One region of the Streptomyces sp. MAR4 CNX-425 genome, then DNA from elsewhere that is predicted to be linked to it. Evidence: predicted binding sites of a transcription regulator. Region 1 holds the regulator's gene; the other holds the start of a gene.
The links. The regulator HrcA, encoded in region 1, represses chaperone genes, less so after heat shock. The targets are predictions, from matches to a motif close to TTNGCACTCNGNNNNNCNGAGTGCNAA.
Positions count from the first base shown of each region.

Region 2: a site for HrcA is predicted at 13,546-13,572, ahead of groES (co-chaperone GroES). Genes of this name have one in related genera too.

Region 1 covers NZ_JBMDLF010000001.1:1,138,811-1,154,225, forward strand. The annotation lists gene ACHZ99_RS04985 (S41 family peptidase) at 1-2,820, opposite strand, end outside; gene ACHZ99_RS04990 (16S rRNA (uracil(1498)-N(3))-methyltransferase) at 3,015-3,764, opposite strand; gene ACHZ99_RS04995 (nitronate monooxygenase) at 3,761-4,855, opposite strand; gene dnaJ (molecular chaperone DnaJ) at 5,037-6,170, opposite strand; gene hrcA (heat-inducible transcriptional repressor HrcA) at 6,171-7,196, opposite strand; gene ACHZ99_RS05010 (MBL fold metallo-hydrolase) at 7,339-8,043, shown strand; gene ACHZ99_RS05015 (DUF3097 domain-containing protein) at 8,053-8,883, shown strand; gene hemW (radical SAM family heme chaperone HemW) at 9,147-10,370, opposite strand; gene ACHZ99_RS05025 (SpoIIE family protein phosphatase) at 10,495-12,741, opposite strand; gene ACHZ99_RS05030 (AMP-dependent synthetase/ligase) at 13,237-15,144, opposite strand; gene lepA (translation elongation factor 4) at 15,353-15,415, opposite strand, start outside.
Region 2 covers NZ_JBMDLF010000017.1:3,946-19,360, forward strand. The annotation lists gene ACHZ99_RS31770 (ATP-binding protein) at 1-102, shown strand, start outside; gene ACHZ99_RS31775 (GuaB3 family IMP dehydrogenase-related protein) at 536-1,651, opposite strand; gene guaB (IMP dehydrogenase) at 1,709-3,217, opposite strand; gene ACHZ99_RS31785 (sigma-70 family RNA polymerase sigma factor) at 3,386-3,988, opposite strand; gene ACHZ99_RS31790 (response regulator transcription factor) at 4,289-4,900, opposite strand; gene ACHZ99_RS31795 (WhiB family transcriptional regulator) at 5,335-5,637, shown strand; gene ACHZ99_RS31800 (LysR substrate-binding domain-containing protein) at 5,647-6,714, opposite strand; gene ACHZ99_RS31805 (MOSC domain-containing protein) at 6,830-7,498, shown strand; gene ACHZ99_RS31810 (multicopper oxidase family protein) at 7,609-9,174, shown strand; gene ACHZ99_RS31815 (SDR family NAD(P)-dependent oxidoreductase) at 9,197-9,970, shown strand; gene ACHZ99_RS31820 (aldo/keto reductase) at 10,066-11,070, shown strand; gene groL (chaperonin GroEL) at 11,340-12,965, opposite strand; gene groES (co-chaperone GroES) at 13,089-13,397, opposite strand; gene ACHZ99_RS31835 (polysaccharide deacetylase family protein) at 13,633-14,574, opposite strand; gene ACHZ99_RS31840 (polysaccharide deacetylase family protein) at 14,571-15,415, opposite strand, start outside.

The DNA.
Region 1 (15,415 bases):
CTTCTCCACGACGAGCTGCGAGGTGTGCCCGCCCCGGTTGTCGCGGAGGTCGACCACCAGGCCCTCCCGGGCCACCTCGACGCGCAGGTCGCGGTGGAGCTGCGCCCAGCCGGGGCCCTGCATGTCGGGCACGTGGAGGTAGCCGAGGCGGCCGCCGGATGCTTCTCCTACGTAGGCGCGCCGCCCGGCGACCCACGCGTGGTAACGCAGCGGCTCCTCGTCGGCGACCGGCACGACCACCGCGTAGCGCACGTCCCCGCCGTCGGCCGGCAGCACGCTCAGCTCGACCGGCTTGCCCGCCGACCCCACCAGCAGCGGCGCGGGCCCGGCCAGCGGGTCCACCGGCCGCCCGTCGACGGCGACGATCACGTCGCCGGGCCGGACGGCGGCGCCGGGCGCGGCCAGCGGGGAGCGGGCGTCGGGGTCGGAGGTCTCGGAGGGCAGTATCCGTTCCACGCGCCAACGGCCGTCGTCCGCGCGCGTGATGTCGGCGCCGAGGAGCCCCTGGCGCCGCTCCGGGGCGCCCGCGGGGGTGCCGCCGCCCGGCGGGACGACGTACGCGTGCGACGTGCCCAGCTCGCCCTGCACCTCCCACAGCAGGTCGACGAGGTCGTCGTGGGTGGCGACGCGGTCCAGCACCGGGCGGTAGCGCTCCAGCACCCCGCCCCAGTCGACGCCGCCGAGGTCGGCGCGCCAGAAGTGGTCGCGCATCAGCCGCCCGGCCTCGTCGTACATCTGCCGCCACTCCGCGGCCGGGTCGAGCTGCTGCCGTACGCGGGTGAGGTCGACGGTGACGTTGTCCCCGTCGCCGTCGTCGGCGTGGCTGGCCTTGCGGTCGGCGGGGACGACCTTCAGCTTGCCGTCGGTGCGCAGCAGGAGCCGTTTGCCGTCGCCGGTGACGGTGAAGCCGTCGGCGTCGTCGGCGAGTTCCTCGACGCGCTGCTTGCCCAGGTCGTAGCGCTCCAGACGGGTGGCGGGCCGGTCGTCGTCGGGTCCGGCGGCGTCGGCGCCGAGGACGCCGCGCAGCGGGTGGACCAGCCACAGCAGGCCGCCGTCGGCGGCGCGCAGCGTCGAGTAGCGGGCGGCCTCGACGGGGAAGGGCAGGATGCGGTCGGCGAGGCCGTCGAGGTCGATGCGGGTGACCGGCGGGGTGTCGCCGGAGCCGGCGTCGTCGCCGTCGTCGGAGGGGCCGCGTTCGGGGGCCCGGCCGTGGCGCTGCGGGCCGAACGGCGAGGGGGTCTCGGCGGCGAGCGTGATCAGGTGCGGGCGGCAGGCGTACGGGAACGACAGGTCGAAGACGTGGCTGTCGTAGACGGGGTCGAAGGCGCGCTCGGAGAGGAACGCGAGGTGCTTGCCGTCGGCGGTGAACGCCGGCGAGTAGTCGCGGAAGCGCAGCGGCGTGGCCTCGGCGACGGACAGCGCGTCGGTGGTGGCCAGCTTGAGCTGCCGCAGCTCGCCCGGGCCCGGGTGGGACCAGGCCAGCCAGGCGGAGTCGGGCGAGAACACCAGCCCGCCGACGTCGCCGTGCTCGCTGGCGTCGACGTCCCGCACCTCGCCGGAGGCGCGTTCGACGAGGAGCACCCGGCCGTCGTGCGCGGCGACCGCGACGCGGCTGCCGTCCGGTGCGACGGCGAGCCCGGTGACGCGGCCGAGGCGCCCGGCGGCCACCCGGCGGGGCGTGGCGCCGGCGTCGCGGCCGGCGGCGGGGATGAACTCCAGCGCGTCCTCGCCCTCGGCGTCGGTCACCCACACGACGTGCTCGGCGCCCTCGGCGCGGAACACCCGCGGCATCCGGGCCCGTACGCCCGGCTCGGCGGCCAGCGCGCGGGCGGGGCCCTCGCGGTGGGTCACCCAGTGCAGGGTGCCGCGGATCTCGACGGCGCTGCCGCGGCCGGTGTGGTCGGGGCGGGCGGCGCCGAGGTTGTACCGGGCGCGCAGCGGGCGGGGGCGCAGGTCGGTGCGCTGGCCGCCGAGGCGGACGTCGACGCGGCGCGGCTCGGTGCCCTCGTCGAGGTCGTCGAGGAGCCAGAGTTCGCCGGCGGCGGCGTAGACGACGCGGACGCCGTCGGTGGCGGCGTGGCGGGCGTAGAAGCCGCCGAGGGGGGTGTGGCGGCGCGGCGCGGCGAAGGCGTCGGGGGCGTCGGTGTCCTGGCCGACGGAGTAGAGCGCGCCGGTGCCCTCGTGGTCGGAGAGGAACGCGAGCCGCCCGCCGGCCCACAGCGGGCACTCGGCGTTGCCGAGGAGCGCGTCGAGGTCCGCGGGCCGGGTGAACTCCCCGTCGGCCGCGGTGCGCAGCCACAGCCGGCCGGCGGTGCCGCCGCGGTAGCGCTTCCAGTACGCCGCCTCCCGGCCCATGGTCGCGGTGAGCAGCGCGACGCGGCCCTCCGGCCCGTACGCGACGTCCCCGACGGGCCCGAACGGCAGCGTGCGCGCGGGGCCGCCGCCCGGCGGCACGGCGCGCGCCCAGGTGCGGCGCAGCGAGTACTGGCCGTGGGTGGTGAGGGCCAGCACGTCGCCGTCGGGGGTCCAGCCGCGTACGGAGGTCTTGCCGCTGCCCCAGTACGTCAGCCGCTCGGCCGCGCCGCCGTCGAGGGGGGCGGTGAGGACCTCGGGGGCGCCGTCGCGGGTGGAGGTCCAGGCGACGCGGGTGCCGTCGGGGGCTATGCGGGGGTGGTCGACCGGCATGTTGTCGGCGCTCACCCGCCAGGCGCGGCCGCCGTCGAGGGGCGCCGCCCAGACGTCGTCCTCCGCCGTGAAGGTGATCAAGTCGCCGTGCAGGTGCGGGAATCGCAGGTAAGCAGGCTGAGTCACGTCGATCATCCCATCATGCGGAGGCCGCGCCCACCACCGCTTTGCGGTGCGGTGTGACGTTCGTCCTGTACCCATGTGGAACGAACCAGAACATCGCGGCGGAAACCCGTGGAAAAACCCTCGACGGCGGCGGCCGGAACGCCCGGATCAGGGCGTACGGTCCCGGCGGCCCCCGGGTCCGTACGGCCCGGCTCCCGGCGCGGTCAGGACCACCGCCCGGTCGCCGCGAGCACCACCGCACTCGCCGCGGTGCCGGCGGTGGAGGTGCGCAGCACGGTCGGCCCCAGTCGGTATGCCCCGGCGCCCGCCTCCTCGAACGCGGCCAGCTCCTCCGGCGCGACCCCGCCCTCGGGCCCGACCACGAGCACGACCTCCCCCGCCTCCGGCAGCGCCGCGGCGGCCAGCGGCGCGCCGCCCTCCTCGTGCAGCACGGCGGCGAACGCCGCGTCCGCCAGCAGCGGCAGCAGCTCCTTCGTCGAGTGCAGCCCGGCGACCTCCGGGAAGCGCAGCCGGCGGGCCTGCTTGCCCGCCTCGCGGGCGGTGGCGCGCCACTTGGCCAGGGACTTCCGCCCCCGCTCCGCGCGCCACCGGGTCACGCAGCGGGCCGCCGCCCAGGGCACCACCGCGTCCACCCCGGTCTCGGTCATCGTCTCCACGGCCAGCTCGCCCCGGTCGCCCTTCGGCAGGGCCTGCACGACGGTCAGCCGCGGCCGCGGCGCCGGCTCCCCGGCCACCTCGGCGCACGCCACCAGCAGCCGGTCCGGGCCCTCCGCGGCGGCCACGGTGCCGTACGCGCCGCGCCCCGCGCCGTCGGTGAGCACCACGTCCTCGCCGGGGCGCAGCCGCCGTACGGACACCGCGTGCCGCCCCTCCGGGCCGGTCAGCGTCAGCACCGCGCCGGGGCGGGCGGCGTCCAGCACGGCGGGCTCGGCGACGAACACGGGGGCGGTCACGGCAGGCCGCCCGAGGCGTCACCGGCGGGCTTCGCCGCCCCGCTGAGCGCGTCGGCCAGCTCCCGGGCCAGCACCTCCACCAGCTCGGCGGCGGGCAGTTCGCGCGCCAGCCGGTAGCCCTGGCCGGCCCACAGGGCCATGCCCTGCGGGTCGCCGAGGCGGGCGGCGGCGGCGCGCAGCGGGGCGGTCAGGTGGTGGACCTGCGGGTAGGCGGCGGGGGCGTACGGGCCGTGTTCCCGTACGAACCGGTTGACCAGCCCGCGCGCGGGGCGGCCGGAGAAGGCGCGGGTCAGCTCCGTGCGCGTGAACACCCCGCCGGTGACGGCCCGTTTGTGGACCGCGCCGGCGCCGGACTCGGGGCAGACCAGGAACGCGGTGCCGAGCTGCGCGGCGGCGGCGCCGGCGGACAGCACGGCGGCGATCTGCCCGCCGCGCATCAGCCCGCCGGCGGCGATCACCGGCACGTCGACCGCCTCCAGCACCTCGGCGAGCAGCGTGAGCAGCCCGCGGCCCACCCGGTCGTCCCGCGGGTCGTTGCGGAAGCCGCCCTGGTGGCCGCCGGCCTCGACGCCCTGCACGCACACGGCGCCGGCGCCGGCGGCCTGCGCCCGGCGTGCCTCGGCGACGTTGGTGACGGTGACGACCGTGTGCGTCCCGGCGCGGGCGAAGGCGTCGAGCACGGCGGGCCGGGGGCAGCCGAAGGTGAACGACACCAGCGCCACCGGCTCGTCCAGGAGTATGGCCACCTTGGCGTCGAAGGCGTCGTCCGTGCCTGCCTCGGCGTCGCCCAGCTCCGTGCCGTACCACTCGGCCTCGCCGGCCAACTGCTCCGCGTACGCCCCGATGTGGGCGGGGTCGGGCGGGGTGGGGGGCTGGGGCAGGAACAGGTTGACCCCGAAGGGGCGGTCGGTGACCGCCCGCAGCTGGCGGATCTCCTCGTACATCGCCTCGGGGGTCTTGTACCCGGCGGCGAGGAACGGGAGGCCGCCGCCCTCCAGCACGCCGGCGGCGAGCTGCGGGCAGGATGCGCCACCGGCCATGGGCGCCTGCACGATCGGGAAGGTGAACAGATCGTTCAGCTCGGTGGGCATGGCTCAATCCTGTCATGCAGGTCGGACACCGGCGGCCCGCTCCGGATCATGGAATCCGCACGTCTTCACGTGCCCGGGGACATGGACGTCCCCACCCACCACACCCGTCGCACGGGCCGCACTCCGCGGCGGCCCGGGCGACGGCCCGGCGACGGTCGCCGGCACCGGCAGCACCCCGCGGCTAGCGTCCGCTCCAGGCGTCCTTCAGCCGCGAGAACAACCCCTGCTGCCCCGGCTTGAACTGGCCCTGGGGCCGCTCCTCGCCGCGCAGCTGGGCGAGTTGGGTCAGGAGCCGCTCCTGCTCCGGGTCCAGCTTCTGCGGCGTCTCGACCTCGACGTGGACGACCAGGTCGCCCCGGCCGCCGCCGCGCAGGTGCGTGACACCGTGCTGGTGCAGCGGAATCGCCTGCCCCGACTGCGTACCGGGGCGGATGTCGACCTCTTCGAGGCCGTCGAGCGTCTCCAGGTTGACCTTCGTGCCCAGCGCGGCGGCCGTCATCGGGATCGTCACCGTGCAGTGCAGGTCGTCGCCGCGGCGCTGGAAGATCGGGTGCGGCAGCTCGCGGATCTCCACGTACAGGTCGCCCGCCGGGCCGCCGCCCGGGCCGACCTCGCCCTTGCCGGCGTGCTGGATGCGGGTGCCGGTGTCGACGCCGGCCGGGATCTTGACCGTCAGGCTGCGCCGCGAACGCACCCGGCCGTCGCCCGCGCACTCGGGGCACGGCGTGGGCACCACGGTGCCGAAGCCCTGGCACTGCGGGCAGGGCCGGGACGTCATGACCTGGCCCAGGAAGGAGCGGGTGACCTGGGAGACCTCGCCGCGGCCGCGGCACATGTCGCACGTCTGCGCCGACGTGCCGGGCGCCGCGCCCTCGCCGCTGCACGTGCCGCAGACGACCGCGGTGTCGACCTGGATCTCCTTGCTGGCGCCGAACGCCGCCTCCTCCAGCTCGATTTCGAGCCGGATCATGGCGTCCTGGCCGCGCCGGGTGCGCGAACGCGGCCCGCGCTGACCCTGGGTGCCGAAGAAGGCGTCCATGATGTCGGAGAGGTTGCCGAAGCCGCCGGCGCCGAAGCCGCCGGCCGCGGCGCCGTTCTGCGACAGCGGGTCGCCGCCCAGGTCGTAGACCTGTTTCTTCTGCGGGTCCGACAGGACCTCGTAGGCGGCGTTGATCTCCTTGAACCGCTCCTGGGTCTTCGGATCCGGGTTCACGTCCGGGTGCAGCTCGCGCGCGAGCCGGCGGAACGCCTTCTTGATCTCATCCTGCGAGGCGTCACGTCCGACGCCGAGGACCGCGTAGTAGTCCGTGGCCACTTATGACTCCGCCAGGATCTGTCCGACGTACCGTGCCACTGCGCGTACCGCTCCCATCGTTCCGGGGTAGTCCATGCGGGTAGGTCCGACCACGCCGAGCTTGGCGACCGCTTCGCCGGTGTCGCCGCCAGAACCGTATCCGACCGAGACGACCGAGGTGGCGGTGAGGCCCTCGTGGTCGTTCTCGTGACCGATACGCACCATCACGCCCGGTTCCTTCGCCTCACCGAGGAGCCGCAGGAGCACCACCTGCTCCTCCAGCGCCTCCAGCACCGGCCGGATGGTGAGCGGGAAGTCGTGGTCGAAGCGGGTGAGGTTGGCGGTGCCGCCGATCATCAGCCGCTCCTCGGTCTCCTCCACCAGCGTCTCCAGCAGCACCGACAGCACGGTCTGCACCGTGCCGCGGTCGTCCGCGGGGAAGGAGTCCGCCAGGTCGGCCACCAGCCGCGGCACGTCGCCGAAGCGGCGGCCGACGACGCGGCTGTTGAGCCGGGCGCGCAGGTCGGCGAGGGAGTCCTCGCTGATCGGCGCCGGGCAGTCGATCACGCGCTGCTCGACCCGCCCGGTGTCGGTGATGAGGACGAGCATCACGCGCGCGGGGGCGAGCTGGAGCAGCTCGACGTGGCGCACGGTCGAGCGGGTCAGCGACGGGTACTGCACGACCGCCACCTGCCGCGTCAGCTGCGCCAGCAGCCGGACCGTACGCCCGACGACGTCGTCGAGGTCGACGGCGCCGGACAGGAAGTTCTGGATGGCCCGCCGCTCGGGCGCGCTGAGCGGCTTGACGTCGGCGAGCTTGTCGACGAACAGCCGGTAGCCCTTGTCCGTGGGAATGCGGCCGGCGCTGGTGTGCGGCTGGGCGATGTACCCCTCGTCCTCCAGGGCCGCCATGTCGTTGCGCACCGTCGCCGGGGAGACACCCAGGCCGTGCCGCTCGGTGAGGGCCTTGGAGCCGACCGGCTCCTCCGTGCCCACGTAGTCCTGGACGATGGCGCGCAGCACTTCGAGCCGACGCTCGCTGAGCATGCTGCCCACCTCCGCACTCCTCGGGCCGCTCGACCGTTCCGCCGCTGGCACTCGACGGCGGTGAGTGCCAGGGTCCGGGGCCAGTGTACGGCCGGGTACGGGAGGCCGGGCAAGGCGGCCGGTCACGTTATAGCGTCGGGGAATGGCTGTCGGCTGGGAAGAGCCCGCGCCGGGCGTCGTACGGCGCCGGCTGCCCCGCTGGGACGCGACCGCGGGCGCGGTGCGCGGAGCGGAAGGCGTGCTGCTCGTGGACACGGGCGCCTCGCTGCGGGAGGGCGCGGAGCTGCGCCGGGCGGTACGCGAGCGCCTCGGCCGCCCGGTGACGCATATCGCGCTCACCCATCCGCACTTCGACCACGTGCTCGGCACCGCGGCCTTCGCCGGAGCCGAGGTCTACGGCCCGGCGGGCATGGCCGAGCGGCTGCGCGGGGAAGGCGCGGAGTCGCTGCGCGCGGACGCCGTACGCCACGGGCTGCCGCCCGACACCGCGGCGGAGGCCGTCGACGTCCTGGTCGCCCCGCGGCACGCGGTCTCCGGCACGTACCCGCTGGACCTCGGAGGCGGGCGGGAGGTGCTGCTGGCCGAGCTGGGCGCGGCGCACTCGCCGCACGACCTGGCCGTGGTCGTCCCGGGGCGGCCGGCGGTCGTCTTCTGCGGCGACCTGGTGGAGGAGTCCGGCCCGCCCTCGCTGGGCCCGGACGCCGACCCCGCGCGGTGGCCGGCGGCGCTGGACCGGCTGCTGGAGCTGGGCGGGCCGGGCGCGGTGTACGTGCCGGGGCACGGCGCCGCGGTGGACGCCGACTTCGTACGGGCCCAACGGGACCGGCTGGCGGAGCGCCTGTCGTAGTCTCACCCCGTGCGCCGCTACGACGACCCCGACCTCACGCCCCCGTGGAAGAAGCCGCGGCAGCCCGCCCCGGAGGTGCCGGCGGAGCCGGACCTCGTGGTGGAGGAGGTGGCCACGGGCTACTGCGGAGCGGTCATCCGTACCGAGAAGACCGCGGAGGGCGCGACGGTCACCCTGGAGGACCGCTTCGGCAGACACCGCGTGTTCCCGCTGACGCCGAACGGCTTCATGATCGACGGCAAGGTGGTCACGCTGGTCCGCCCGCGTGCCTCCGCCGCGCCGACCGGCCCCCTGCGGTCCGCCTCCGGCTCGATCGCGGTCCGCGGCCACACCGCGCGCGTGGCCCGCGCCGGCCGCATCTACGTCGAGGGCCGCCACGACGCGGAGCTGGTGGAGCGGGTGTGGGGCCACGACCTGCGGGTGGAGGGCGTGGTGGTGGAGTACCTGGAGGGCGTCGACGACCTCCCGGCGGTGGTCGAGTCGTTCGCCCCGGGCCCGGACGCGCGGCTGGGGGTGCTGGTGGACCACCTGGTCCCGGGCACGAAGGAGTGGCGCATCGCGGAGTCGGTGACGAGCGCCCACGCGCTGGTGGTGGGTCACCCGTACGTGGACGTGTGGGAGGCGGTCAAGCCGGCGTCGGTGGGCATCGCGGCGTGGCCGCGGATCCCCCGCGGGGAGGACTGGAAGACCGGCGTGTGCCGGGAGCTGGGCTGGCCCCCGGACACGGGTGCGGCCTGGCGCCGGATCCTGGGGTCGGTACGGACGTACCGGGACCTGGAGCCGGCGCTGCTGGGGCGGGTGGAGGAACTGATCGACTTCGTCACGGCCCCGGACGCCTGACACGGCAAAGGGACCGGGCCCGCCGCACGTGCCCCCGTCGCGGTGCGCCCCGCCGCGGTGGTGTGCCGGCGGTGTCACCGTGCGTGCCTACCCTGGGGCGGGTGTGCGGGGAACGTGGGCGGGGGCACGGCACCGCCCAGGCAACCGTGCTGCGATCCGGGGCCGCGCCGCGAGGGGACCGTGCTGCGATCCGGGGCCGCCTCGCGAGGTCCCTGGGCCCGGGTTCGACCGGCGGGAGGCCGGGGCGGGAGGCGTCCGGGCCCTCAGTCCACCAGGTCCCGCACCACCGCGTCCGCCAGCAGACGACCCCGCAGCGTCAGCACCAGCCGACCCGCGTCGTAAGGACCGCGCTCCAAAAGCCCGTCCCTTACCGCGCGCTCCGCCGCCTCCGCCCCCGCCGGGCGCAGCAGCGACCGCGGGCAGCCCGCCGACAGCCGCAGCTCCAGCAGGATCCGCTCCACCCGCCGGTCCTCCGCCGTCAGCACCTCGCGCCCCGCCGCCGGCGACCGGCCCGCCGCCAGGGCCTCCGCGTACGGCGCCGGGTGCTTCACGTTCCACCAGCGCACCCCGCCCACGTGGCTGTGCGCCCCCGGGCCCGCGCCCCACCAGTCCGCGCCCGTCCAGTACAGCTCGTTGTGCCGGCACCGGGCCCCGGGCTCCCCCGCGACCGCCCAGTTCGACACCTCGTACCACTCCATCCCGGCCGCCGCCAGCGCCTCCTGGGCCATCAGGTACCGGTCCGCGTGCACGTCGTCGTCCGTCGGCGGCACCTCGCCGCGCCGGATCCGCCGCGCGAGCTGCGTACCCTCCTCGACGATCAGCGCGTACGCCGACACGTGGTCCGGCCCCGCCCCCAGCGCCGCCGCCAGCGACGCCCGCCAGTCGTCGTCGGTCTCGCCCGGCGTGCCGTAGATCAGGTCCAGGTTCACGTGCGCGAAGCCCGCCGCCCGCGCCTGGGCCACGCACGCCTCCGGGCGCCCGGGCGTGTGCGTACGGTCCAGCACCCGCAGCACGTGCTCCCGCGCGCTCTGCATCCCGAACGAGATCCGCTTGAACCCCGCCTCCCGCAGCTCCGCCAGATACGCGGCGTCCACGGACTCGGGGTTGGCCTCCGTCGTCACCTCCGCGTCCGCCGCGAGGCCGAACTCCGCGCGGATCGCCGCCAGCATCCGCCCCAGGTCCGCCGCCGGCAGCAGCGTGGGCGTCCCGCCGCCGAAGAAGACGGTCTCGACCTCGCGGGGGTCGTCGCCGAGGACCTTGCGGGCGAGGCGGACCTCCTCGGCGAAGGTGGCGGCGTAGTCGTCGCGGGAGGTGCCGCGCAGCTCGGAAGCGGTGTAGGTGTTGAAGTCGCAGTAACCGCAGCGGGTGGCGCAGTACGGGACGTGGGCGTAGAAGCCGAGGGGGCGGGCGGCGGCCCCGGCCAGGGCTTCGGCGGGCAGCGTCCCGTCCTCGGGGGCGGGCTCGCCGTCGGGCAGTACGGAGGGCATGGCGTCCATTGTCCCCCGCCCGGCGCACAACCCCCGGCGCGCAGCCGTCGGCGCGCAGTCCCCGGCCCCGGGTCTCCGGGTCCGGCTCCCTGCCCGCGCCCCGCTGCGGCGCGGCCGCGGCCCCTCAGTACCCCGCCGGCTCCCCGCCGCGCGCCTGGAGCACCATCATCGCCAGGTCGTCCCGCGGCGGCACCGGCGCGAAGTCGTGCACCGCCGTCCTGATCCGCTCCGCCACCGCCGCCGCTCCCAGCCCCGTGCAGCAGGACAGCGCCTCCGCCAGCCCGTCCCCGTCGTCGAACAGCCGGTCCCCGTACCGCCGCTCCGTGACCCCGTCGGTGACGCACAGCAGCGTGTCGCCGGGCTCCATGTCGAACGACTGGCTGTAGTACTCCGCGTCGTCCAGCACGCCCAGCAGCAGCTGCGCGTCCGCCGCCGCCCGCACCCCGCCGTCGCTGCTCAGCAGCAGCGGCGGCGGGTGTCCGGCGCTGGCCACGGTGCAGCGCACGCCGCCGCCGTCCTGCTGGTGCGGCACCAGCTCCCCGTACAGCAGCGACAGGAACCGCGCCTGCTCCGGCGGCAGCCCGAAGGCGCTCGCCGCCTCCACCGCCTCGAAGGCGTGCTCCACGAGCGTGCGGTTCAGCCCGGCGAGGACGTCGGAGACGCCGTAGCCCTCGCGGGCCAGCAGCCGCAGCACCGGCCGGGCCATGCCGGTGACGACGGCCGCCTCGGGGCCCTGGCCGCAGACGTCGCCGAGGGCGAAGCACCAGCGGTCGCTGCCGCTGGGGAACAGGTCGTAGAAGTCGCCGCCCGCGGCGGCGCCCTCGGCCGGTTCGTAGACGACGGCGGTGTCCATGCCCGGCATCTCCGCGATGCCGCTGGGCAGCAGCCCGCGTTGCAGCACTTCGCTGATGGTCACCTGGCGGGTGTACTGGCGGGCGGCCGAGACGGCGTGCGCGACGCGGCGGGCGAAGTCCGTGACGACGGCGGCGACGTCGCCGCCGATCCGGGCGACGCCGGCGCGGCCGAGGAGCAGCGTGCCGACGCGCCGGCCGCCGGCGACCAGCGGGCAGGCGAGCGCGGGGCCGCCGAGCCCGTCGTCGGCGTCGGCGGGGCCGCGGGTGGCGCTGCCGGGCCAGGGCACGGGCGCGGGGCGGGCGTCCGGCGGCGGCAGCGGGTGCCGCTCCAGGGCCTCGCGGAGCGGGGAGATCCGCTCCTCGGCGGCGTGCCAGACCTGCGCGAGGCGGGGTTCGGCGGCGCCGGCGCCTTCGAGCCAGACGGCGCTCCAGTCGGCGAGCCGGGGTACGAGGAGCTGGGTGGCCAGCGAGGCGACCATGTCCTCGTCGAACTGCCCGGCGAGCATGTCGGAGGTCTCGGCGAGGAACGAGAACGCGCCGACGCCCGCCCAGGCGCCGCCGGCGCGCAGCTCGGGGTCGGTGGCGCTGCGCGGGGTGTGCGCGGTGGCCTGGCTGGGCAGCCGGAGCGCGGCGGTGCGGGCGACGGGCGGGTCGGCGGGGTCGTCGTCGGCGATGTCGTGCGCGCCGCGCACCGGCGCGGCGCCGGAGCCGTCCGCGTGGTGGGCCAGGCCGCGGCCGTGGGTGCCGTCGTCGGGGACGCCGTAGGCGCCGGCCTCGTCGGCGCCGCCCGCCGGGACCACGGCCGGGAAGCCGCCGGCGTCGGTACGGGCCGGGTCGGCGGCCTCCGTCCCGTCCCCGGCGGCGTTCGTGCCGTCCCCGATCTCCCGCAGCGGGCCCATCCGGAACCAGACCGTCTTCTCGCTGCGCCGGTGCTCGACGCCCCAGGCGTCGGCCAGCGCCGCGACCAGCTGGAGGCCGTAGCCGTACGACTCCTCGGGCGCCGGCAGCGGCATCACCCGGGCCGCGTGCCCATCCGTCACCTCCACCAGCAGCGTCGGCTCCGCGGCTGGTCCGCCGCCGTCCGTCCCGTGCCGTGCCAGCCCGGCGGCGGTGGCGTCCTCGGCGACGAGCCGGCAGCGCACCCGCACGTCGGTGCCCGCGTGCACCACGGCGTTCGTGACCAGCTCGCTGGTCAGCAGCTCGGCGTCGTCTGCCTCGGGCCCGGCGCGGCCGGCGAGCAGGTCGCGGACGAACCGGCGGGCCGCCCCGGCGGCGGGCATGCCGGCGGCGAGGGTCAGCGCGACGTCCGTGACGTCCTGCGGCGCACCCGCCGTGCGGCCGGGTGGCGGCGCGCCGTCGGCTCCGTCCGCTCCGTCGGTCCCGCCCGCGCCGTCCGGGTCGTCCGCGTCGTCGGCGCCGCCCGCACCGCCTCCGCCGCCCGTGCCGCCGCCGCCCCCGCCGCCGTCCCCGCTGGCCCGGCCGGCCCCGCCGCGCGGTCCCGCGGGCTCTCTGCGCACGACCGACACCGTGGTCGATCGACGTACGGCCTGCACTGCGAAGGTCGTCCCCACTGTCCTCTCCCGGCCAGAATCCGGCATACGGGCGTTCCCCGGGTAGCCAGGGTGACAGACTGAGCTCGCCCAGATGCGCCAAGTGACACAACTGGTGACCGGATATGGCCCATCCGACCCCCGTCAGGCCACCCGGATTACCCCCTCCCGCCACCCCCGCCCGCCCCGCCGCGCAGGCCGCGCGCGCCCGGGGCCCGGTTCCGTATCCGCGGCGAACGCGCAGCTCACGGCGGGTTTCCAGGGGTGCGTACGAGGCGTGCTTGCCCGCCGGGACGGCCCCTCCGGCACCCCGGCCGGGGGGTGGCGGCCGCCGTCAACCGGATCGCGCGATCCACCCGCACGAGGGGCGCGGCCGGCGGCGCCCACGCCGCCGCGTACTCCCGGACGCCCCGCCCCGCCGTGCTCCGCGGCCCGGCCGGGCGGTTCCGTGCGCCCGGCGCCTCAGCCCTCGCGGGAGCCCGCGTACATGTCCTCGATCAGGTCCTTGTACTCCCGCTCCACCACCGGCCGCTTCAGCTTCAGGCTCGGCGTCAGCTCCCCGTGCTCAATGTCGAGGTCCCGCGGCAGGATCCGGAACTTCTTGATCGTCTGCCAGCGCTGGAGCCGCTCGTTGAGCTGCTCGACGTAGCCCTCGACCAGCTTCCGCGCCTCGGCGGAGGCGACCAGCTCCGCGTACGACCGGTCCTCCAGCCCGTTCTCCTTCGCCCAGCCGGTCAGCGCCACCTCGTCGAGCGAGATCAGGGCGGTGCAGAAGTTGCGGTCGGCGCCGATGACGAGGATCGAGCCGACGTAGGGGCAGACGGCCTTGAACTGGCCCTCGACCTCGCTCGGCGCGATGTACTTGCCGCCGGAGGTCTTGATCAGGTCCTTCTTGCGGTCGGTGATCCGCAGGAAGCCGTCGTCGGACAGCTCGCCGATGTCGCCGGTGTGGAACCAGCCGTCGTCCTCCAGCACCTCGGCGGTCTTGTCCGGCAGGCCGTGGTAGCCCTGCATGATGCCCGGGCCGCGCAGCATGATCTCGCCGTCGTCGGCGATGCGGACCTCGCAGCCGGGCAGCGGCTTGCCGACGGTGCCGGTGCGGTAGGTGTCCTCGCGGTTGCAGAAGCTCGCGGCGGCGGACTCGGTGAGGCCGTAGCCCTCCAGGATGGGCACGCCGGCGCCGTCGAAGAAGTAGCCGATCTCGGGGGCGAGGGCGGCGGAGCCGGAGACCATGCCGTGCATCCGGCCGCCGAAGGCGTCGCGGAACTTGCCGTAGACGAGCTTGTCGGCGAGGGCGTGCTTCGTGGTCAGCCCGAAGGGCGCGGTGCGCTTGCCGGTGCGGCGGTGGTTGTCCTGGGTCACGCGCGCGTACTCGCGGGCGACCTCGGCCGCCCAGAGGAAGATCTTGTACTTGGCGCCGCCGCCGGCCTTCGCCTTGGCGGCGACGCCGTTGTAGACCTTCTCGAAGATCCGCGGCACGCCGCACATCCTCGTGGGCCGGACGACCGGCAGGTTCTCGATGATCTTGTCGATCCGGCCGTCGACGGCCATCACGTGCCCGACCTTGATGTGCCCGGCGGTCAGGACCTTGCCGAAGACGTGCGCCAGCGGCAGCCAGAGGTACTGCACGTCGTCCGGCTTGACCAGCTCGATGCCCTCGATCGCGTAGCCCATGTACGACCAGGCGTCGTGCGCCAGCCGCACGCCCTTGGGGCGGCCGGTGGTGCCGGAGGTGTAGATGAGGGTGGCGAGCTGGTCGGGGCGCAGGGCCCGGATCTGCTCGCGTACCGCGTCGGGGTTCTTCGCCAGGTGGTCGGCGCCGCGCCGCTCCAGCTCGGCGAGGGAGAGCACCCAGCCCTCCGGGTCGCCCTCGGCGGCCAGCGCCTCGCCCGTTCCCTCCGCGTCCACCACGACGACGTGCGCCAGGTCGGGCAGCTCCGCCCGCATCTCGCGCGCCTTGGCGAGCTGGGCGGCGTCCTCGGCGACGAGGACGCGGCTGCCGGAGTCGGCGAGGATGAACGCGGTCTCCTCGGCGTTGGTGCTGGGGTAGACGGTGGTGTTGGCGCCGCCGGCGCACAGGATGCCGAGGTCGGTGAGGATCCACTCCAGCCGGGTGTTGCAGGCGACCGCCACCCGCTCCTCGGACCGCAGGCCGAGGTCCATCAGCCCGGCGGCGATCGCGAAGACGCGCTCGGCGGACTGCGCCCAGGTCAGCGACTTCCACTCGTCCGCTCCCGACTCGCCGCCGGAGCCGGGCACGGGGTACTGGAACGCCTCCCCGTCGGGGGTGGACTCGACGCGGTCAAGGAAGAGCGTGGCGACGGACGGCGGGCGGCTGTCCAGCTTCGTCTGGGTTTCGGTCTCGGTCACTGCATCCTCCGGCCCTGCTCTTCGCTGGTAACTGGCGAGTAACCAGCAGATTAGAGGGTGACCGCGGGCGGCGTAAGGGGCTGCAAGGCTCGGATAGGTCTCGAAGCCGGGCGCGGGCGGGGCCGGCGGGCGCCGTCGCGCCGCCGGACCGGTCCCTGGGATTCCGCTTTCGCCCCCGCCGGGCGGGCCGCCGCCGGAGGCGCCGCCGCTACTTCTTCGCCTTGCTGTCGCCCTCGTCCGAGGACAGCACGGCGATGAACGCCTCCTGCGG
Region 2 (15,415 bases), on a different contig from region 1:
CGCGGGCTGGGGCTGGTGGACTTACTGGCCCCGGGGTGGCACGTGGTCCGCTCGCCGATCGGCAAGCAGATCCGCTGCCGCGTACCGGTTCCGGGGAGCTGACCTCTGTTCTCAGATGCCGCGGATTGCGAGACAAGGGCGACTAGTCGGAATTGGGTTGGGTGTCCGCTGACTTGCATGTGGCCGCGGGCGGGGGTTAAGCACTGCGGGTCCGGACCGTACGCGCCGCAGAGGAGCCCGCTCGTGCCGATCCCGCCGCGCCATCGCACGCTGACGGTGGTCCCGGGCTTGGGCGGCGGCGAGGAGAAGTCCGGGACCGCCGCGGCGGTTCGTGAACGCACCCCCCGGCCCCACGGGACTGCCCTCCTGTTCGGGGTCGGGGCGGTGCCCCTCGGCGGCGTCGGGATGAGGCTCTTCCTGTGGATCAGCGGCGGAGACGAGGACGACGGGTTATCGGAGCGGGCCTACGCCGTCACCTACGAGGTGACCGGCTCCGGCGCGTACCGCGCCACCCGCCCCCGGCGTCGCCGCGCGCTCAGCGTGAGCGCGCCACCGTCACCTCGACCCGCTGGAACTCCTTCAGCTCCGAGTACCCCGTCGTCGCCATCGCCCGGCGCAGCGCGCCGAAGAAGTTCATCGAACCGTCCGGCGTGTGCGACGGGCCCAGCAGGACCTCCTCGGTCGTGCCCACCGCGCCCAGGTTCATCACCTTCCCGCGCGGCACGTCCTCGTGGACGGCCTCCATGCCCCAGTGGTGCCCCTGCCCCGGCGCGTCCGTCGCGCGCGCCAGCGGGGAGCCCATCATCACCGCGTCCGCCCCGCACGCCACCGCCTTCGGCAGGTCGCCGGACCAGCCGACGCCGCCGTCCGCGATGACGTGCACGTACCGCCCGCCGGACTCGTCCATGTAGTCCCGGCGGGCCGCCGCGACGTCGGCCACCGCCGTCGCCATCGGCACCTGGATCCCCAGCACGTTGCGCGTGGTGTGGGCCGCGCCGCCGCCGAAGCCGACGAGCACGCCCGCCGCGCCCGTGCGCATCAGGTGCAGCGCCGCCGTGTACGTCGCGCAGCCGCCGACGATGACCGGCACGTCCAGCTCGTAGATGAACTGCTTGAGGTTCAGCGGCTCGGCGGCCGACGAGACGTGCTCCGCCGAGACCGTCGTGCCGCGGATGACGAAGATGTCCACCCCCGCGTCCACGACCACCTTGGAGAACTGCGCCGTGCGCTGCGGCGACAGCGCCGCCGCCGTCACCACGCCGGACTCCCGGACCTCCGCGAGCCGCCGGCCGATCAGCTCCTCCTTGATCGGCTCCGCGTAGACCTGCTGCATCCGCCGCGTCGCGTCGTGCTCGTCGAGCCCGGCGATCTCGGCGAGCAGCGGCTCCGGGTTCTCGTAACGGGTCCACAGCCCTTCGAGGTTGAGCACCCCGAGCCCGCCCAGGCGCCCGATCCTTATGGCCGCCTCCGGGGAGACGACGGAGTCCATCGGGGCGGCGAGGAAGGGCAGCTCGAAGCGGTAGGCGTCGATCTGCCAGGCGATCGAGACCTCCTTCGGGTCCCGGGTGCGCCGGCTCGGCACGATGGCGATGTCGTCGAAGGCGTACGCCTTGCGCCCGCGCTTGCCCCGGCCGATCTCGATCTCAGTCACGGATAGCTGCCCTTTCCAGACGGTTGCTGCCGCCCCAGTATCCCCCGGTCCGTCCGGTCAGCCCTGGCGGGAGTAGTTCGGGGCCTCGGTCGTCATCTGGATGTCGTGCGGGTGGCTCTCCTTCAGTCCCGCGGAGGTGATGCGGACGAACCGGCCGTGGTCCTTCATCTCGGGGACGGTGCGCCCGCCGACGTAGAACATCGACTGCTTCAGCCCGCCGATCAGCTGGTGCACCACGGAGGCGAGCGGGCCGCGGTACGGGACCTGGCCCTCGATGCCCTCGGCGATCAGCTGGTCGTCGCTCTTGACCTCTTCCTGGAAGTAGCGGTCCTTGGAGTACGACTTGCTGCCCCCGCGCGACTGCATCGCGCCCAGCGAGCCCATGCCGCGGTACGACTTGAACTGCTTGCCGTTGATGAACAGCAGCTCGCCCGGCGACTCCTCGCAGCCCGCCAGCAGGCTGCCGAGCATCACCGTGTCCGCGCCGGCGACCAGCGCCTTGGCGATGTCGCCGCTGTACTGGAGGCCGCCGTCGCCGATGACCGGGACGCCGGCGTCGCGGGCCGCGAGCGCGGCCTCGTAGATCGCGGTGACCTGCGGGACGCCGACGCCGGCGACCACGCGGGTGGTGCAGATGGAGCCGGGGCCGACGCCGACCTTGATGCCGTCGACGCCCGCGTCGACGAGCGCCTGGGCGGCGTCGCGGGTGGCGACGTTGCCGGCGACGACGTCGACCGCCGCGTTGTTCGACTTGATCTTGGCGGCCATGTCGGCGACGAGCCGCGAGTGGCCGTGCGCGGTGTCCACGACGATGAAGTCGACGCCCGCCTCGACGAGCGCCTGCGCCCGCTCGTACGCGTCGCCCGCGACGCCGACGGCCGCGCCGACCAGCAGGCGGCCCTCGTCGTCCTTGGCGGCGTTCGGGTACTTCTCGGCCTTCACGAAGTCCTTGACCGTGATGAGGCCCTTGAGCACGTCCCGGTCGTCGACCAGCGGCAGCTTCTCGATCTTGTGCCGGCGCAGCAGCTCCATGGCCTCCGCGCCGGAGATCCCGACCCGGCCGGTGACCAGCGGCATCGGCGTCATGATCGACCGGACCTCGACGCTGCGGTCCGGCTCGAAGGCCATGTCCCGGTTGGTGACGATGCCGACCAGGCGGCCGCCCTCGTCGGTCACCGGCACGCCGCTGATACGGAACCGGCCGCAGAGCGCGTCCGCCTCGGCGAGGGTGGCGTCGGGGCGGATGGTGATCGGGTCGGCGACCATGCCGGACTCGGAGCGCTTGACCTGGTCGACCTTCTTGGCCTGGTCCTCGATGGAGAGGTTGCGGTGCAGCACGCCGACGCCGCCCTGGCGGGCCATGGCGATCGCCATCCGGGACTCGGTGACCCGGTCCATGGCGGCGGAGAGCAGCGGGATGTTCACCCGGACGTTCCGCGACACGTGGCTGGCCGTGTCGATCTCGCCCGGGGCCATGTCGGCGGCGCCGGGCAGCAGCAGCACGTCGTCGAAGGTGAGCCCGATGGTGGCGAACTTGTCAGGGACGTCGGCGGCGCGCTCTGTCATGACACCCTTCCGGTGGGTCTTGCCCGATGGGACTGACCATGGTAACGGCGCGCCGGGCAGGTCCGTAACGGGGCTGGTGACCGGCGCACGCAGGTACGAAGTCCGCCGGCCGGAGGGTCTTCGGACCGTACGGGACGGCGCCGCCGCGCCCGGCCCGGTGCGTACGCCCTACTGGCGCGCCAGCGCGCGCAGCCTGCTCAGCGCCCGGTGCTGCGCCACCCGCACCGCGCCCGGCGTCATCCCGAGGATCCGCCCCGTCTCCTCCGCGCTGAAGCCCGCCGCGACCCGCAGCAGCAGCAGCTCCCGCTGGTTCGCCGGCAGGCTCGCCAGCAGCTGCTTCGCCCACTCCGCGTCGCTGCTCAGCAGCGCCTGCTCCTCGGGCCCCAGCGAGTCGTCCGGCCGCTCCGGCATCTCGTCGGACGGCACGGCGGTGGAGCCGGGGCCGCGCATCGCGGCCCGCTGGAGATCCGCGACCTTGTGCGCGGCGATGGCAAAGACGAACGCCTCGAAGGGGCGGCCGGTGTCGCGGTAGCGCGGGAGCGCGCAGAGCACCGCGATGCAGACCTCCTGGGCGAGATCGTCGACGAAGTGCCGTGCGTCGCCCGGCAACCGGTGCAGCCGCGTGCGAACATAGCGGAGCGCCAGCGGGTGCACGTGAGCCAGCAGATCGTGCGTCGCGCGCTCGTCCCCGCCGGCGGCAAGCTGTACGAGGCCCCTGATCTCGCCCGGCCTTTCGGCCGTCTGGGAAACAGTGGTCTCGTTGCCGCGCATCCGTCCATGGTGCCTCGCCGCCGAACGTTCCGCGGCATCGCGGCCGTCGTTGTAGACCGAAGCGTTATGCGCCACTGCGCGGACAGTCACCACGAGCGCCCTCCCTTCGCCGCCCCGTCCGGGATTCCGCTGTGCCCGATGCGCGTCGTTCCGAAGAACCCATGCCTCAAGCATGCGCCTTCGCGCGCGAAACCGGGCCGCCCCGCGCCCCGCGGCCCCCGCCCGCGGGCCCGCCGCCGGGTGCGGGGCGGGTGTGCAGAGCCGGGGCGGAAAGCCCCGGCGCGGCGGACGCGCGGCAGGTCAGCGTACGAGACCCCAGCGGAACCCGAGCGCCACGGCGTGCGCCCGGTCGGACGCGCCGAGCTTTTTGAAAAGCCGGCGCGCGTGGGTCTTCACGGTGTCCTCGGAGAGGAACAGCTCGCGGCCGATCTCCGCGTTGGACCGCCCGTGGCTCATCCCTTCGAGCACCTGGATCTCGCGCGCCGTGAGCGTCGGCGCGGCGCCCATCTCGGTGGAGCGCAGCCGCCGGGGCGCGAGCCGCCACGTGGGGTCGGCGAGGGCCTGCGTGACGGTGGCCCGCAGCTCGGCGCGGGAGGCGTCCTTGTGCAGGTAGCCGCGGGCGCCGGCGGCGACCGCGAGGGCCACGCCGTCGAGGTCCTCGGCCACGGTCAGCATGATGATCCGCGCTCCCGGGTCGGCGGAGAGCAGCCGGCGCACGGTCTCGACGCCGCCGAGGCCCGGCATCCGTACGTCCATCAGAATCAGGTCCGAACGATCGGCGCCCCAGCGGCGGAGCACTTCCTCGCCGTTAGCCGCCGTCGTCACGCGCTCGACGCCGGGTACGGTCGCGACCGCGCGGCGCAGCGCCTCTCGGGCGAGTGGGGAGTCGTCGCAAACGAGGACGGAAGTCATGGCCGCCCTCCGGAGCTGATGCGCGTCACCTTGAGCCTCCAGGGCTGGTACGTATCGTCACCTTCGGCGGTCGACCGCGCGTCGGGTGCGCCCGGGACGAACGCACTCGCGGTCAACCGCTTCCGCACTCTCAACGACGGTCACCCGAAAGAGTTACGGGGGCTCCCGGCACCTGTTGCGACGGCTGTCGCCACGGGTCGCGACGGGGACGGGGGCCGCACACGGCGCCACTCTACGTGAGGAATCGGTCACAGAGCCGGAACCGGGGAGGAGTCGCGGCGCCGCGCCGCCTCGTGACCCGAATGCACCAATTCATTCCGCTCTGAACAGCTATTTTCCATTTTCCCTATGAGTACTATTTACATCTAGTAAGCCCGGAGAGGTAGTGTCGCGACCGTTAGGGGTCTTCCGCGGCGCTTCCAAGGTGATACAAAATGGCTGATTTCTCCCGTCTGCCGGGACCGAACGCCGACCTGTGGGACTGGCAGCTCGTCGCGGCGTGCCGCGGTGTCGACAGTTCGCTGTTCTTTCACCCGGAAGGGGAGCGGGGTGCCGCCCGCAGCGCGCGGGAAGCATCCGCCAAAGAGGTGTGCATGCGCTGCCCCGTGCGCGCGGAGTGCGCGGCGCACGCGCTGGCGGTGCGTGAGCCGTACGGCGTGTGGGGCGGGCTGACGGAGGACGAGCGCGAGGAACTGCTGGGCCGCGCCCGGCACCGGACGCCCGCGCCCCACAACTGAGCAGGTGCGCTACGGGGACGGCGCCGCGGCCGCCGCGGCGTCCCCGTCCCCGGTGCCCGCCGCGTGCCCGGTGCCCGCCGTGTCCCCGGCGGCCTCCGCAGGTGCGGCGGCCGTCGCCAGGTGGCCGAGCATCGCCGCCACCGCCGGCACCCGCGCCAGGTCCGGCAGCGTCAGCGCCACCACCTCCCGCCGCGCCGCCGGCACCAGCGGCACCGTGGCCACGCCCCGCGGCGGGACCGCGCGCACCGCGAGCCCGGGCAGCACCGCCACCCCCAGCCCGGCGCGGACGAGGCCGACGACGGCGGGGTAGTCGTCGGTCGCGAAGTCGATACGGGGCGCGAAGCCGGCCCGTTCGCACAGCGCCACCAGGTGCCGCCGGCACCGCGGACAGCCCGCGATCACCGGCTCGGCGGCCAGCTCCGCCAGCTCGACCCGGCCGGCGGCCGCGGTTGGGTGGTCCGCCGGCGTCAGGCACAGTAGCCGGTCGATGAGCAGCGGCCGGACGACGAGCCCGTCCCAGTCGTCGCCGGCCGGCCCCCCGGCGCCGCCGCCGTCACCGCCATCGGCCGCGGCGCCGGGGCCGTCCGCCCCGTCCCCGTACCCCGGAGCGCCCGGCTCCGCCGACGGGTAGCGGAACGCCAGCGCGATCTCGCACTCCCCCTCCCGCAGCATCTCCACCGACCGCGGCGGCTCCGCGTCCACCAGCGAGACCCGCGTCCCCGGGTGCGCCGCGCGCATCGCCGCCAGCGCTCCCGGCACGATCGAGGAGCTTCCGCTCGGGAACGACACCAGCCGCACCCGCCCCGCCCGCAGCCCCGCGAGCGCCGCGACCTCGTCCTCCGCCGCGGCCAGCCCCGCGAGGATCCCGCCCGCGTGCCGGACGAGCGCCTCGCCCGCCTCCGTCAGCCGCAGCTCCCGGCCCGCGCGCACGAGCAGCGGCGTGGCCGCGGTCTGCTCCAGCGCCTTCATCTGCTGGCTGACGGCGGGCTGGGTCAGGCCGAGTTCGCGGGCGGCGGCGGAGTACGAGCCGGCCGCGGCCACGGCCCGGAGAACGCGCAGGTGGCGGGCGTCGAACATGCCCCAAGCCTAGGACCCGCGCCGCACGCCTCCCGCCTGCTGCCTCCCGCCCCGCCACCCGCGAAGATCGGAAAGTGCTTTGAGCGCTGTCGGAGCGGCCGGTTACCGTCGAGGCATGCAGGTGCTCTCCGTGAACCTCGCCCGTCCGCAGACCGCCCCCGGCCTCACCGACGCCCCCGGCTTCGTCACCGGCATCGACAAGCGGCCGGCCGACGGCCCCGTCCGCGTCGAGGAGCCCGGCCCCGCAGGCGTCGGCGGCAGCGGCGTCGCGGGCGACGTCATCGGCGACCTGCGGCACCACGGCGGGACGCACCAGGCGGTGTACGCGTTCGCGCGCGAAGACCTCGACATCTGGGCCGCCGAGCTCGGCCGCGAGCTGCCCAACGGCGTCTTCGGTGAGAACCTGACCACCGCCGGCGTCGACGTCTGCGGCGCGCGGATCGGCGAGCGCTGGCGGATCGGCCCCGACCTGCTCCTGGAGGTCAGCAGCTCGCGCATCCCGTGCCGTACGTTCGCCGGCTGGCTCGGCGAGCAGGGCTGGGTCAAGCGCTTCACGCAGGCGGCCCGCCCCGGCGCGTACCTGCGCGTGATCGAGCCCGGCGAGATACGCGCGGGGGACGAGGTCCGCGTCGAGCACCGCCCGGACCACGAGGTGACGGCCGCCTTCTGGTTCCGCGCGAGCACCCTGGAGCGCGAGCTGCTGCCCCGGCTCCTCGCCGCCGCCGACGCGCTGCATCCGGAGTCGCTGGAGAAGGCCCGCAAGGCGGCCGCCCGGCAGTCCTGACCCGGCCGCACCTCGGGGGTCCCCCCGAGATCACCCTCGGGGTCGCCTCCGGGGCGGACCCGTGCGATTCCCGATGCCCCCGGGGCCCACCCGTCAGAAAAATCTGACACATGACGAAGACGCATACACGGCGGCGGCTCAAGCGCGTCCTCCTCGCGCTGACCGCCGTGGGGGGCACGGTGGCGGGCGTGGCCGTCGGCACCGGCATCTGGTTCTACACCGGCGCCGACATCTCCACGGTCGGCAAGGTCGACTTCGCCAACGAGCTGCGGATACCGCCGCTGGAGGAGGGCGAGGTGCGGCCGGACGGCACCCGGGTGTTCCAGCTCGGGATGCGCGCGGGCGAGACGGAGTTCAGACCCGGGCAGCCCACCCCGACCTGGGGGTTCACCAGCCCCCGGACGGCCGCCGCCGGGGACTGGCCCGGTACGTACCTCGGCCCGACGCTGCGCGCCGAACGGGGCGACAAGGTCCGCGTCGAGGTCGAGAACGGGCTCGACGAACCCTCCACCGTCCACTGGCACGGCATGCACCTGCCGGCCGCCATGGACGGCGGCCCGCACCAGATGGTCGCGGCCGGCGGCGACTGGCGGCCGCACTGGACCGTCGACCAGCCCGCCGCCACCCTCTGGTACCACCCGCACCCGCACGGCGAGACCGAGAAGCACGTGCAGCGCGGACTCGCCGGGATGTTCCTCGTGGACGACGCGCCCACGCGGGACCTCCCCCTCCCCGACGAGTACGGCGTGAACGACCTGCCCGTCGTCGTCCAGGACGTCCGCTTCGACGGCTCCCGCCTCGACCACGGCCACCGGATGATGCGGAACACCGGCTTCCTGGGGGACGAGACGATGGTCAACGGCACCCTCGCCCCGTATCAGCGGGTACGCGACGAACTCGTCCGGCTGCGGCTGCTCAACGCCTCCACCGCCCGCGTCTACGACTTCGGCTTCGCCGACGACCGCGCCTTCGACCTGATCGGCACCGACGGCGGCCTGCTCGGCGCACCGCACCGCACCGACCGCGTCCTGCTCTCCCCCGGCGAACGCGCCGAGATCCTGGTGCGGATGCGGCCCGGCGAGCGGACCGTACTGCGCAGCCACCCGCCCGGCGGCGGCGACTTCTGGCAGTCCCGCTTCTCCGGCGGCGACGACTCCTTCGACGTGCTGGAGCTGCGGGCCGCGGACACCCTGCGCCCCGCGCCCGAGGTGCCCGCGCGGCTCGTCGACGTCGAGCTCCCCGACCCGGCCGACGCCTCCCGCGAACGCGGCTTCGACCTGCGGATGAGCGGGATCAACGGCGTCCCGATGGCGATGGACCGCATCGACGCCACCGTCGAGCGCGGCGCCACCGAGGTCTGGACCCTGCGCAACGGTGACGGCGTCACGCACAACTTCCACGTCCACGACGTGCAGTTCCGCGTGCTGGAAGTGGACGGCGCGCCGCCGCCGCCCGAGCTGCGCGGGCGGAAGGACACCGTCTACGTACCGGACGGCCGGGAAGTGAAGATCGTCCTGCGCTTCGACGGACCGCCCGACCCCGACGTGCCGTACATGTACCACTGCCATCTGCTGAGCCACGAGGACGGCGGGATGATGGGGCAGTTCGTCGTCGTGGAGCCGGGCGGGAAGGCAGGCCGGCCCCCGGGAGATGCCGAAGGTCATTCCGGACACTGAGCGGGCCCGCTAGCGTGCGGGCATGACGACTGCGCTGATTACGGGATCGACGGCCGGCCTCGGCGCCGCCTTCGCGCGCCGCCTGGCCGCCTCCGGGCACGACCTGGTGCTCGTCGCCAGAACGGCCGACCGGCTGCACGAGCAGGCCGCCGAGCTGCACGAGCGGCACGGCGTCGAGGCGTCGGCGCTGCCCGCGGACCTGGCCGCGGAAGAGGGCCTCGCGGCGGTGGAGGAGCGCCTCGGCGACCCCGGCCGGCCGGTCGACCTGCTGGTCAACAACGCGGGCTTCGGACTCAAGGGGCGCTTCCTCCAGGTGCCGGTCGCCGACGAGCTGACGATGCTGAAGGTGCACTGCGAGGCGGTGCTGCGGCTGACGACGGCCGCGGCGGCGGCGATGCGGGAGCGGAAGCGGGGCGCGGTGCTCAACGTCGCGTCGTCGGCGGCGTTCGTGCCGCGCGGGACGTACGGGGCGAGCAAGGCGTGGGTCGTGCAGTTCACGCAGGGCGTGGCGCGGGACCTGGCGGGCAGCGGGGTGCGGCTGATGGTGCTGTGCCCGGGGTTCATCCGGACGGAGTTCCACGAGCGGGCGGGGATGGCGACGGACAACATCCCGGGCTGGATGTGGCTCGACGCGGACCGGGTGGCGGCGGAGGGGCTGCGGGACCTGCGGCGGGGGCGGACGCTGTCGATCCCGGACCCGCGGTACAAGGCGCTGCTGGGGGCGGCGAAGCTGGTGCCGCGGGGGCTGCTGGGCCGGGTCTCGTCGGGCGCGGGCCGGAAGTACGGCCCCCGGTAGCGGCCGGGGGCGGCCGGACGGGCGCCCGGCCGGCGGAGCGAGACGGTACGTTCGTTGACCGGCCTACGCCCCGCACGCAGGAAGAGAGCCGCCGTATGCGTACCCCCCGCATCCGTACCCAACGACTCGGCACCACCGGCGTCGACGTCACCGAACTCGGCTTCGGGGGCGGCCCGCTGGGCGGCCTGTTCGCGCCGCTGGACGACGCCACCGCCGCGGAGGCCCTGACCGCTGCCTGGGACGGCGGCATCCGCTACTACGACACCTCCCCGCACTACGGCATCGGCCACTCCGAGCGCCGCATCGGCGACCTGCTGCGCGGCAAGCCCCGGACGGAGTTCACGCTGTCGACGAAGGTCGGCCGGCTGCTCGTGCCCCAGGACCCGGCCGGGCGCATGGACGAGGGCTTCGCCGTGCCGGCCACCCACCGCCGGGTGTGGGACTTCTCCCGCGACGGCGTCCGGCGCAGCGTCGAGGACTCCCTCGCCCGCATCGGCGTGGACCGGATCGACGTGCTGTACCTGCACGACGCCGAGGAGCACTTCGAGGACGCGCTGCGGCACGGCTACCCGGCGCTGGCCGAGCTGCGCGCCGAGGGCGTGGTCGGCGCGATCGGCGCGGGCATGTACCACCCGGGCAAGCTGACCCGCCTGGTGCGGGAGACCGACGCGGACGTGGTGATGCTCTCCGGCCGCTACACGCTGCTGGACCACAGCGCGCTGGACGAGCTGCTGCCCGCCTGTGCCGAGCGCGGGGTCGCCGTCCTGGCGGCCTCCGTCTTCAACTCCGGCCTGCTGGCGACCGGCCGCCCGGAGCCCGGGGCCCGCTTCGACTACGTCCCCGCCGCGCCGGAGCTGCTGCGCCGGGTACACCGGATCGCGGACGTGTGCGAGGCGCACGGCGTGACGGTCCCGCAGGCGGCCATGGCCTTCCCGCTGCTGCACCCCGTCGTCGCCGGCGTCGTGGTCGGCATGCGCGGCGCGGACGAGGTGCGGGACAACCTCACCGCGTTCGGCGTGGAGATCCCGGCCGGCGTGTGGTCCGACCTGCGCGCGGAGGGTCTGCTCGACGAGCGCGCCCCGACGACGGGCGCACCGTGACGGGGGCCGGGAGGTTCCCCGGCCCCGCCCCTTCCCGAAACCCGGGGGCCCCGCCCCCGGGGCCCCCGTGCCGCGCGGCTCCGCCGCGGCGGGTTCCCGGCCGTACCCCGGCGGCTCGGACCGGACGGACCGCTGCCCCGCCCGCGGGCCGCACGAGCCGCACCCCGCACGCCGCAGGGCCCCGCTCCCGTACGTGCCCGTACGGTGGCGGGGCCCTGCGGTGTGCACAGCCCGGGGGACGGCGAACCCGCCGCCCCGACCGGAGTCGGTCAGTGCGCGTGGCCGTGGCCGTGGCCGCCGCCCTGGTCCTCCTCCGGCTCCGGCTTCTCCACCACGGCGCTCTCCGTGGTCAGCAGCAGCGACGCGATCGACGCCGCGTTCTCCAGCGCCGAGCGGGTCACCTTCACCGGGTCGATGACGCCGGCCTTCACCAGGTCCCCGTACTCGCCGGTCGCGGCGTTGAAGCCCTGGCCGGACGTCAGCTCGGCGACCTTGGAGGTGATGACGTACCCCTCCAGGCCCGCGTTCTCCGCGATCCACCGCAGCGGCTCGACCGCCGCGCGGCGCACGACCGCGACGCCGGTGGCCTCGTCGCCGGTGCGGTCCAGGCTGCCCTCCAGCGCCTTCGCGGCGTGCACGAGCGCCGAGCCGCCGCCGGAGACGATGCCCTCCTCGACCGCCGCGCGGGTGGCGGAGATGGCGTCCTCCAGGCGGTGCTTCTTCTCCTTCAGCTCGACCTCGGTGGCCGCGCCGACGCGGATGACGCACACGCCGCCGGCCAGCTTGGCCAGCCGCTCCTGGAGCTTCTCGCGGTCCCAGTCGGAGTCCGTGGCCTCGATCTCGGCCTTGATCTGCGCGACCCGGCCGGCGACCTCGTCGGACTTGCCGGCGCCGTCGACGATCGTCGTGTCGTCCTTGGTGATGACCACGCGGCGCGCGGTGCCCAGGACCTCCAGGCCCACCTGGTCGAGCTTGAGGCCGACCTCCTCGGAGACCACGGTGCCGCCCGTCAGGGTGGCCATGTCGCCGAGCATCGCCTTGCGGCGGTCGCCGAAGCCGGGGGCCTTGACCGCGACGGAGTTGAAGGTGCCGCGGATCTTGTTGACGACGAGGGTGGACAGCGCCTCGCCCTCGACGTCCTCGGCGACGATCAGCAGCGGCTTCGACGAGCCGGCCTGCATGACCTTCTCCAGCAGCGGCAGCAGGTCCTGGATGGAGGAGATCTTGCCCTGGGTGATCAGGATGTACGGGTCCTCCAGCACCGCCTCCATGCGGTCCTGGTCGGTCACCATGTAGTGGGACAGGTAGCCCTTGTCGAAGGCCATGCCCTCGGTGAAGTCCAGCTCCAGGCCGAAGGTGTTGGACTCCTCGACGGTGATGACGCCGTCCTTGCCGACCTTGTCCATGGCCTCGCCGATGAGCTGGCCGACCTGCTCGTCCTGGGCGGAGAGCGCGGCGACCGCGGCGATGTCGGACTTGGAGTCGATCGGGCTGGCGGCCTTCAGCAGCTCGTCGGAGACGGCCGCGACGGCGGCGTCGATGCCGCGCTTGAGCGCGGCGGGGGAGGCCCCGGCGGCGACGTTGCGCAGGCCCTCGCGGACGAGCGCCTGGGCCAGCACGGTGGCGGTGGTGGTGCCGTCGCCCGCGATGTCGTTGGTCTTGGTCGCCACCTCCTTCACCAGCTGGGCGCCGAGGTTCTCGTAGGGGTCCTCGACCTCGATCTCACGGGCGATGGTCACGCCGTCGTTGGTGATGGTCGGGGCGCCGAACTTCTTGTCGATGACGACGTTGCGGCCCTTGGGGCCGATCGTCACCTTCACGGTGTCGGCGAGCTTGTCCACGCCGCGCTCCAGAGCGCGGCGGGCGTCCTCGTCGAACTTCAGAGTCTTCGCCATGAAACGTGGATCCTCTCAAAGGGCGCGTAGGGAGCGCCGACGCCCCGGCCCGTTTCGATATGTCCTGCTCGGCGAACGGATCCGGGGCGCGGCCTGGGGTGCTGAAGAAGCGGGTGCGCCCCGTTACTTCTCGATGATCGCGAGCACGTCGCGGGCCGAGAGGACGAGGTAGTCCTCGTTGTTGTACTTCACCTCGGTGCCGCCGTACTTGCTGTAGAGAACGACGTCGCCGACGGAGACGTCGAGCGGCAGGCGGTTGCCGTCCTCGAAGCGGCCCGGGCCGACGGCCAGGACGACGCCCTCCTGGGGCTTCTCCTTGGCGGTGTCCGGGATGACCAGGCCCGAAGCCGTGGTCTCCTCGGCTTCGAGCGTCTGGACCACGATGCGGTCCTCAAGCGGCTTGATGGCAACCTTGGTGCTGGCGGTCGTCACGATCCGACCTCCCCCTTCGGAGATCTCGCGGGGTTGAATGTCTGGGGTGGCGACCCAGGAGGACCCGTCGTCGCGGGTGCCGGATCCGCCTCGTCGCTGTGTTGGCACTCTCCCTCGGGGAGTGCCAGAGCCGAGGTTATGCCGCCCTTTAGCACTCGGTCAAGCCGAGTGCCAGATTGCCGCCCGCGTCGCCGCCCCCGCACCCGTACGGCCGTACGAAACCCGCACGGCCGTGTCACATGTAGTCCTCCAGCCGGGCCACCGTGAAGCCCTGCCGCTGGACCTCCCGCAGCAGCTCCGCCACCACGTCCGTCATCGTCCGCCCGCCCTGCTGCCCCGGTCCGCGGAAGTGCGCCAGCACGATGTCGCCGGGGCGCAGCCGGTCGCCGCTGCGGTACTCCAGCCCGCTCGCCTTCAGCTCGACCCGCCACATCGGCATGGCCCGTACGCCGCAGGAGGCGGCGGCCTTCAGCGTCGCCGCGTCGTACTCGCCGTAGGGCGGGCGGAAGAGCGTCGGGCGGACGCCGAAGCGGTCCGCGACGCGCCGCTGCTGGCCGCAGATCTGGCGGCGCTGCGCGGCGTACGGCAGGGAGGTGAGGTCGGGGTGGGTGAGGGTGTGGCCGTGCACGGAGTTGCCGAGCCGGCGCAGCTCCTCGAAGTACCCGTAGTCCTCGCCCGCGCCTCCCCTGACCGAGGAGTCGGCGAGGAACATGCTGAACGGCAGCCCCAGGTCGGCCGCCATGTCGATCAGCTCCGGGTCCTTCTCCGTGCCGTCGTCGATGGTGAGGAAGACGACCTTGTCGCGCGTCGGCACCCGGTCGACCACGGCCGGCAGCCCGGTGTCCGCGGGGTGCACCGGACGGCTCGCGGGCGGCTCCGGCGGCGGGTCGAGGGGGCGGTCGAGGCCCCAGCGGCGGTACGCCCCGGGGGCGGCGGCGCGGCCGGCGCCGGCGGCCGCCTCCTTGCCGCCGCCGGGCAGCGCGCGGGGCGTACGGCCCTCGCCGGCCGCCCGCGGCTTGCCGTCGTGCCGCCGGTCCCCCGCGGAGTCGCCGGTGGTCTCCGGGAACCACTCCTCCGGCGGCCTAGCGGCGTCCGCGCAGGCGGTGAGCGCCAGCAGGCAGGCGGCGGCTATCGCGGCGGCGGACGACCGCCGCCGGCCGGCGCGGCTGCGCCTCATACGTAGTCCTCCAAACGGGCGACGGCGAAGCCCTCGGCTCTCGCCTTACGGAGCACCGTACGGACGACATCGGCCATCGTGCCGCCGAATTCGGAAGGGCCTTCGAAGTGGGTGAGAACGATATCGCCGGGGTGGAAGTCGGTGTCACCGCGGGAGTACGTCCAGCGCCCCGGGAACGCCTCCTGCTGCCACAGCGGCACGACGTCGGCGCCGCAGTCCTTCGCGGCGCGCAGGGTGTCGCCGTTGTAGTTGCCGTAGGGCGGGCGGAAGATCCGCGGCGCGGTGCCCATCTCGCGTTTCAGGACGCGCTGCTGGCCGCAGATCTCCGCGCGCTGCTCGGCGTAGGTCAGCTCGCGCAGGTCGGGGTGGCGGAGGGTGTGGTTGTTGATGGTGGTGCCGAGGTCGCGGAGGGCGCGGAAGTAGGCGTAGTCGTCGCGCGCCGCCGCGTCGGTGAGGAAGGCGCTGACGGGGACGTCGAGTTCGCGCAGCATGCGCAGCAGCTCGGGGTCCTTGCGGTAGCCGTCGTCGATGGTCAGGAAGATGACCCGGTCGTCGGTCGGGACCCGGGTGATGACGGGCGGCAGGCCGGCGCCGCCGCCCTCGGTCCCGAAGCCGGGTTCGGTGGTGAGCGCGGGCTTGGTGCGCGGCGGGGCGGGCGGCAGCAGCGGGGCGGCGTCCAGGCCCCAGACGCGGGCGGCGGCGAGCCGCCGGGCGTGGGCGCGCTGCTGGTGCCGCGCGGTGGCGGCGAGCGCGCGGGCGGGCGCGGCGGCGGGGGCGCCGGCGGCGGCGGGCTTGGCGTCCTCGTGGGAGGGGGTGAGGGGGCGGGGGTGCCCGGCGGTTT